Regions from separate parts of the Paenibacillus andongensis genome, predicted to be linked through region 1. Evidence: riboswitches for the same ligand, from Rfam matches in the RefSeq annotation. Region 1 holds a riboswitch; the other holds the start of a gene.

Region 1 (4,213 bases):
GAGGAAGTGAAGCGATCGATTTAGCTCTCCGAGCTTTGATAACGCCGGGCGACGAGATTCTTATACCTGAGCCTTGTTATATTTCGTATTCCCCTATCACAAGTATAAGCGGCGGTGTAGCTGTTGGGATTGAGACCTTCGCAAAGGACCAGTTCAAGTTGACTGAGAAAGCTCTTCGCGACGCGATTACGCCACGCTCCAAAATATTAATTCTCTGCTATCCTAGCAATCCGACAGGCGGTATTATGACCTATGAGGATTGGCTTCCGATTGCCAAAGTCATCGAAGAGAATGATCTTATTGTCATTTCCGATGAAATATATGCAGAGCTGACTTATGGTCAGAAGCACGTGAGCTTCGCGGCTATTCCTGGCATGAAAGACCGGACAATCTTGGTTAGCGGGTTCTCCAAAGCTTTTGCCATGACAGGCTGGCGGATGGGATATGCTTGCGGTCACCATGAACTTATTTCGGCGATGACCAAAATTCATCAATATACGGTGATGTGCGCACCGGTCATGGGCCAAGTTGCTGCTCACGAGGCTTTGACGAATGGTATGGAAGAGAAAGATCGGATGATCGAGTCCTATAACCAGCGCAGACGTTTGATCGTAAAAGGGTTCCGAGATATTGGTCTTGAATGTCATGAGCCGCAAGGCGCATTCTATGCATTTCCAAGTATTGTCGCTACAGGATTAACTTCAGAGGAGTTTGCGCAGCGGTTATTATTTGAGTCAAAAGTTGCTGCTGTGCCTGGTGATGTGTTTGGTTTAGGTGGAGAAGGCTTCTTACGCTGCTCGTATGCCTATAGTGTTTCGCAGCTAAATGAAGCATTGGAGAGAATTGGCAATTTTATGAGAAAATTGTAAGTGCTAACGTAAATAAATATGTTCATTATTGATGAAAACTGGTATTCTTGTAGTAAGGAGGGATGAGCATGGCTTTTATGGAATATCAACTATCAACCTATCAAAAACATTTTCAAATTCGTGAACAGGATTTCGGACAACGTTGGTTAACCAAGCGTGCGAAGAAGAAAAACTCCCTTACCTTATTAGAAGAAGAGATTCATTCTCTGCGACGAAGGTTAGAACAGATGGTTTTTGATGGGGAAGAAATGACATCTGATTCCGTCGTTGAATTGAGCACAATACTAGACCAAAAAATAAATGAATATATGCATAATGGGAAAAAAAGTCGGTGAAAACCGACTTTTCTCACGACTATCGATGGATTCAGATAACAAACGGAGGTACGCTCACAACATGAAAGTGAAATGGCTGTTGGTTATGATGGTGGGGCTTATGGTGATGCTTACGGGTTGCGGCGGGCCGAAGCCGGATGTATCTATTTTTATTATGGGCTCGAATGGTTTTCCAAGTGAAGCGGGGGACAAGCTGGAGAATTCTTTGAAATCCAAGGTGGGCGAGGTTCCTACAGTCAAAGTGAATACATCACCTATATTCTCGTTGGAAAAAATGATTGTGGAGCTAGCTGCCGGGGGCAATGGCATCTTCATTCTTGGCGAAGATCAATTCAAATCACTAAGTAATCAAGCGGGTTTCGTTTCTTTGGATGATACCATCAAACCTGAAGATTATCCGGATGGCGTTATTCAAATTGCTGAAGAGGGTAAGCCTGCTGAAAAGCATCTATATGGTATTCCTCTTGCAGGAAACAAATGGATGAAAGAGCAAGGTTTTGAAGGAAAAGGCTTGGTGGCTTTTATTCCTCAAAATGCTCCAAAGATGAATGAGTCGTTGCAAGTGCTCAAAATAATTGCACAAAAGTAACAAGAAGTCTATAATCGACAAATAGATTGATAGTAAAACATGCAGCCATAGGTGCTGGTAAGCTCACTTACGAAGAGATTGCCACTTAAAAGGGAAGCCGGTTAAAGTCCGGCGCGGTCCCGCCACTGTAATCCTGGCATGAACTGCCGGGAGAGTCAGGATACCTGCCCATGGTGCCGTTTACGACATCCTTCGAGGAAAAGGATCGCGTTAAATCAGGAAGCTACCCTAGATATTGCTGAGCGCCGCGATTTATCGTCCCTTTTGTTCCTTCGAGAACAAAGGGGCTTTTTTGTTAGGGTCAATCGACATAAATTGTTTAGAGAGAGGGTTTGCCAGATGAAAAAGAATTCAGTAAAAAAAGCACTTATTCTTACAGTAGCGTTAACAACAGCAATGAGTCTAGCAGCTTGCGGTAAAAAGGAAACGGAAATCACTAATCCGTCTAAGCTTGGCGGGGAAGGGACCAAAGCTCCTGCTGCAACGACGGCACCATCATCCGCAGCCAAAAAGACGGTCTATCCATTGAAAATAAAAGATGCTACGGGCAAAGAGTTTACATTTGATAAAGCGCCTGAGCGTATTGCATCGGTGTCCCCGGCAGAGACTGAAGCCCTTTTTGCAATAGGGCTGGAAGCTAATATTGTTGGTGTATCTGATTATGATGATTATCCAGAAGCGGCGAAAACGAAGCCGAAACTTGGCAGCATAACGAAGCCTAATCAAGAAGCCGTGATCGCTTCTAACGCAAATGTTGTGTTTACGGGGGTTTCGATGAAACCCGATACAGTAGAAAAGCTGCGTGCTTTGAATATCAACGTGTTTAAAGTGGAGCCGAAAACATTGGATGATGCCATTGCGAATATTCAAACGTACGGAATCATTACGGATCATCAGGAGCAAGCGGAAAAAGTGGTTGCCAAGATGAAAGCGGACCGTCAAAAGGTTGTTAATGCAGTGAAAGACGTGAAGCAAGAGAACAAGAAAAAGGTATACATTGAATTTGCCCCGGGATGGACAGTGGGCAGTGGCGAGTTTATGGATGAATTGATCAAGATTTCTGGCGGTGTTAACGTTGCAGGAGACAAAAATGGCTGGTATGAAATCAGTGAAGAAAAAATCATTCAACAAAATCCAGGTGTAATTCTGTTCGCCAATGGGGTTGTCGATAGTAAGAGCAAGAAACCACTTGATGAAATTATCCGATCTAGAAGTGGTTGGGATACCATTGATGCCGTGAAGAACAAGCAGGTGGTCGGCCTCGACCAGAACATGCTCAGCCGTCCGGGTCCAAGACTGACCGATGGATTACTTGAAATGGCGAAAGGCATTTATCCCGAACTGGTGAAATAAAATGAAAAGAAAATTAATGCTGTGGGGAGGAGTAGGGGTTATACTCCTTCTTCTTTCTATTGTGGCGAGCTTGTCGCTAGGTGCTGCTAATCTACCGGTTCTGCAAATTGCCAGTATTCTCGCCAAGCATATCCCTTGGCTGGGAGATCACATCGATGCCACCTGGCCGCAGTCGTCGGAACAAATCATCAATAAAGTACGATTTCCCCGTGTATTACTGGGGATTCTTGTAGGGGCCTCACTCTCAATCGCAGGGGCAGCTTTTCAAGGTGTGCTGCGCAATCCACTTGCGGATCCTTATGCACTCGGTGTATCCTCGGGGGCTTCTGTAGGAGCCGCATTTTTAATCTATTTTGGATTGCAAGTGGCGTGGTTTGGGCAATGGTCGATACCTATTGTTGCCTTCGTAACGGGACTTATTTCTTTATTTCTGGTTCTTAAGCTTGCTCAGATCGAAGGGAAGCTGAAGATGGAGACGCTTATTTTATCAGGCGTGGTCATGCAGGCTTTTCTAGGGGCAATCGTATCCTTCATGGTATCTATTTCCAACCAAGTTATTAATGAAATTATTTTCTGGCTAATGGGCAGCTTGGCCATGCGAGGTTGGTCGTATACGTATATCATTTCGCCTTATTTAATTATTGGTTTTGTCGTGCTGCTTAGCTATGCAAGGTCGTTAAATTTACTGGCTTTGGGTGAGCGGCAGGCGTCACATCTCGGTGTGAATGTAGAGCGTACGAAGTTGATCGTGCTTATTGTAGCTACATTTCTTACTGCTGCTGCGGTATCGGTTGCTGGTGTAATCGGCTTTGTTGGGCTCATCGTGCCACATTTAGTACGACTATTGGTTGGTCCGGATTATCGATTGATTATTCCATTGTCCGCAATTGGCGGCGGTATTTATGTCCTCTGGGCAGATACACTTGCCCGTACCCTGCTAAGTCCAACCGAAATTCCACTTGGGGTCATCACGGCATTTCTGGGCGCGCCATTTTTTGCTTATTTGCTCCACAAGGATAAGAAAACGTTAAGAGGTTGATCAAGATGATTAAAGTGGAGCACCTTTC
Region 2 (4,213 bases), 3.3 Mb from region 1:
AGCCTCGTATACATAATAATACGAAAAAGCAGTGTACAGGCCATGTTAAGAAAATATAGGCAGATGCTTCTTTTGTCTACGAAAACTTGGAGGAGGAAATAAGCTAATGAAACATCAACATTGGATTCGTTCAGCCGCTATCGCGGGGGTTATTGCCTTGCTGACCACGGGATGTTCGGTTCTGGGCACTGGAAAGAAAAGTGACATCGATGCACCTCCGACAACGGGTGCGGGAGCTGACGCGAAGACGACATCAGCAGCCGTTACGATCGATATGATCGAAGACAATTCATCGCAGATGACGGTTTATGTGAAAGATGGTAAAGGCTTCGTGGCTCCGCTTAGTCTTGGATTGCCGAAGACGGTGTCTGTCGCCAAAACGACTCTCGAGTATATGGTGGACGGAGGACCTGTTGCAAGTTTGCTTCCATCTGGTTTTGAGGCTCTGCTGCCTAAAGGTACGAAAGTCGTAAGTTTGAATGTCACATCAGACAAGCGTGCCATTGTTGATTTCTCTAAGGAGTTCCTCAATTATGATGGGGCAAATGAGAGAAAAATTTTAGAAGCTATCACTTGGAACCTGACGAGCTTCCCCACCGTAGAGAAAGTGCAGCTGCGTGTAGACGGGAAAGATCTGAAGGAGATGCCGAAAGGGAAGACACCGCTGGATACACCGCTTGCACGCTCGATGGGGATCAACATCGAGAAGGCTGAGGACGCTGAATTTGGCCAATCCACACCGGTCACACTCTATTTCTTGAATCAAAATGATCAGAATTACAAATATTATGTACCTGTTACAAGGCTCGTCAAAAGAACGGATGATGTCGCGAAAGCGGTTGTCGAACAGTTGATCAAAGGGCCTGATCAGAAGAAGGGTCTGGCTGCTGTTCTGAATGCTACAACGGAAGTGAAGAGCATTAAGCCCGCGGATGGCGTTATAACCGTTGACTTCTCCAATAAATTCCTTGGCGCCGATCAGAAAGCATCTGCTGAGGCTATGCAGTCCGTTATTCTTTCATTGACGGAGAACACAAGCTTTAAGCAAGTGCAAATAAAAGTGGATGGCGCTGTGAAGCCTGTAACGAAACCTGCGCATATTAATCCGGCTAAGCTTTAAAAAGCTTGCCCGGTTCTAACGACCTCTATGCAAACGTGCTGTCTTTGACAAGGCGCTTGCCTAGGGGTTTTCTCAGCGTTGTCTAGTCATAACTTTAAATAACTAAATAATTACATTGATCCCTTTTCAGCTCTGTGCTATTTTAAAATGAACAACCGAATATTGTCGTAGTTACTAGGTGCCTTTTTGGAGACAAAGAGGGTAACAGGGAATGGGGTGAAAGTCCCCTGCGGTCCCGCCACTGTAATCAGGGAGCAACTTTCTAAGAATCCACTCATGTAATGGGGAAGGGAGAGAGAAGCTTTGATCTGAGAGCCAGGAGACCTACCTAGTAGCGTTACAGTAGACGTCCTTCGAGGAAAGGGGCTGGTGTAGAATATTATTAATACGGGATTTTTCTGTCTTTGTTTGATAATGATCTGCTTCCTTGGCCATCAATGGTCAAGGTTTTTTTGTTTGGAATTAAAAACAAAACAAGGAGGAATGAACGATGGGTAGCGAGTATCTGGTTATTATTTTTTCGTCATTATTACTGGGATTTAGGCACGGGGTTGATTGGGATCATATTGCAGCCATTACGGATTTGGTTGGGGTAGAAACAAAAGCTAGAAAGGGCATGCTGCTTGCAACTATGTATTCTCTTGGTCATGGTTTGGTTATCCTTGTTCTTGGTTTGAGTGCAATTGTCTTAGGCAAAAATATTCCTAGTTGGCTTGATTCGACAATGGAACTCCTAGTAGCATCAACGCTTATTTTACTTAGTATCTGGATGTTTATCACTTTGATTCGCCAGTGGAATGGATTTGAATTGCGAAGCAAATGGAGTGTTGCGCTTGAGGGGATTCGTCAATTAAAGTACGTTGTTGCTGCGAAAGTATTGAAAAAAGAAGTCGTTCAAGTTTCTTCAACGAAAAAAACAATCGGACATGCTGGTGCGTTTTTAGTTGGAATCATACATGGATTCGGCGCTGAGACACCTACGCAAATCTTACTGCTTAGTACGGCTGCTGGAATGAGTACAATGATTTTAGGAGGATCTGTCGTTTTTTCCTTTGTGTTCGGTTTGATTTTATCTACTTCTCTGATTGCTTTATTAGCAGTCATAGGTTTTCTAAAAGCTCGATTGCGACTTTCTGTGTATCGAGTAGTTGGTTGTCTAACTGCTGCGTATAGCTTTGTATTGGGTGTAATGATTTTTATGCGTATATAGATTTTGAGGCCATAGCATTCAATGCTATGGCCTCTTTATTATTATCGTATGTAATTGTCCAGAGCTTTTTGTAAATCAAATAACACTCGGCTTCGATGTTCATCCTGAACAGATGATACAACGCAATGTTCCAGGGTTATGTAAAGGTGGATAAATCCAAAGTTATGCTAGCCTATGGATGCCAAAACTTTAGAATCAATTTCGTGCCGGACATTAACATGTGATAGAATGTGCTAGTATCGAGTTCTCGTTTGAGATAAATAATTGAAATTTTGCAACTTCCAGATTCCAGAAAACCTTAAGGAAAAAAATATAGGTTTTTACCCCAATTTGGAAATAATAAAGAAAAATTTGGGGATAGTAACCTATTTTTTTTACAAAAGCCCTACACTACATTACAATGGGGCGTAGGAACAAGCTTCTGATGGAAGCAACAGGAGGAGAACAACATTTATGAGAATTGGCGGTAGAACGAATCAAGAACTGCGACCTATGAAAATTACCCCTCATTATATAAAACACGCGGAAGGCTCGGTGCTTATTGAGGTCGGGGATACCAAAGTGATTTGTACAGCGACGGTTGAAGAACGCGTTCCACCTTTTATGAAAGGTCAAGGGAAAGGGTGGGTTACAGCCGAATATTCGATGCTGCCTCGAGCTACGCAGGTTAGAAATCAGCGTGAAGCTGCCAAAGGTAAGCTTGGTGGACGTACGATGGAGATTCAGCGTCTTATTGGCCGTGCGCTTCGTTCTGTGGTGAATTTGGAAGCCTTAGGCGAAAGATCCATCACACTCGATTGCGATGTTATTCAAGCGGATGGCGGTACGCGTACTACGTCAATTACCGGTGCTTTTGTTGCCATGGCATTTGCCATCGACAAGCTTTCGACAGACAAGAAATTAGCCAAATTCCCGATTAACGACTTTCTGGCTTCTGTGAGTGTTGGTGTTATCGGCCAAACACCGCGGCTGGATCTGAATTATGAAGAAGATTCACATGCCAAAGTTGATATGAACGTCGTGATGACGGGGCAGGGTCAATTCGTAGAAATCCAAGGAACTGGCGAGGATGCTCCTTTTTCCCGTAAAGAACTGGATGAATTGCTCGCTCTCGCTGAAACTGGCATCCATACGATGATTGAAGAGCAATCTAACGTTTTAGGCCCGATCGCTGATCGCATTCGAGGTGTACACCATGCAGCTACAAAGTAATTTTGTCGTCATTGCAACGCGTAACGAGGGCAAAGTCAAAGAGTTTGAGAAGCTTTTTGGAGCAAAAGGATACAAAGTTCGCTGTTTAACGGACTATACAGATCTTCCGGAAATCGTGGAGAGCGGAACGACGTTTGCAGAAAATGCACGGATCAAAGCGCAGATCATTTCGGCACATCTCCATGTGCCGGTTCTTGCCGATGATTCCGGTTTGTGTGTAGCCGCTTTGAACGGTGAACCGGGCGTTTATTCAGCCAGGTACGCTGGAGAGAATGCTACGGATGCAGACAATAATGCTAAGCTGCTGCAAGCATTAAGCGAGGTAGATCCTGTAGACGGATTGCCTGCTGATGGAGAGCACCCAAAGCTTCTTAGCGAAGCTTCCTTTGTTTGCGCGCTTACGCTTATCGATCCAGTAGCGAATGAGGTGATTGAAGCGGAGGACTCTTGCCGTGGTTTCATCATTGGGGAAGAACGTGGCGAGAGCGGCTTCGGCTATGATCCTTTATTTTATATCCCTGCTCTTGGGAGAACGATGGCAGAACTATCCGTGGAAGAGAAGAATGAAATGAGCCATCGAGCCAAAGCTTTACGTATGTTTTTGGATCGACTTCCTGATCAGAACGGCTAATATCATAAAGAAAACCTGCTTCCACTTTTTATGTGGCCAG

What was found. Region 1 has a riboswitch for cobalamin ahead of NYR53_RS27925 (ABC transporter substrate-binding protein). Riboswitches for the same ligand answer to the same signal wherever they lie in the genome.
Region 2: it holds a riboswitch for cobalamin, as region 1 does, so the genes downstream of both, NYR53_RS08620 (HoxN/HupN/NixA family nickel/cobalt transporter) here and NYR53_RS27925 (ABC transporter substrate-binding protein) in region 1, are expected to answer to the same signal.

The regions. Positions count from the first base shown of each region.
Region 1 is NZ_CP104467.1:6,248,028-6,252,240, reverse strand. Features, by position in the region: gene NYR53_RS27940 (aminotransferase class I/II-fold pyridoxal phosphate-dependent enzyme) at 1-869, shown strand, start outside; gene NYR53_RS27935 (aspartyl-phosphate phosphatase Spo0E family protein) at 938-1,204, shown strand; gene NYR53_RS27930 (type 2 periplasmic-binding domain-containing protein) at 1,266-1,793, shown strand; cobalamin riboswitch at 1,826-1,979, shown strand; gene NYR53_RS27925 (ABC transporter substrate-binding protein) at 2,133-3,146, shown strand; gene NYR53_RS27920 (FecCD family ABC transporter permease) at 3,148-4,185, shown strand; gene NYR53_RS27915 (ABC transporter ATP-binding protein) at 4,191-4,213, shown strand, end outside.
Region 2 is NZ_CP104467.1:1,865,483-1,869,695, forward strand. Features, by position in the region: gene NYR53_RS08615 (GerMN domain-containing protein) at 107-1,120, shown strand; cobalamin riboswitch at 1,280-1,466, shown strand; gene NYR53_RS08620 (HoxN/HupN/NixA family nickel/cobalt transporter) at 1,611-2,330, shown strand; gene rph (ribonuclease PH) at 2,784-3,542, shown strand; gene NYR53_RS08630 (XTP/dITP diphosphatase) at 3,526-4,173, shown strand.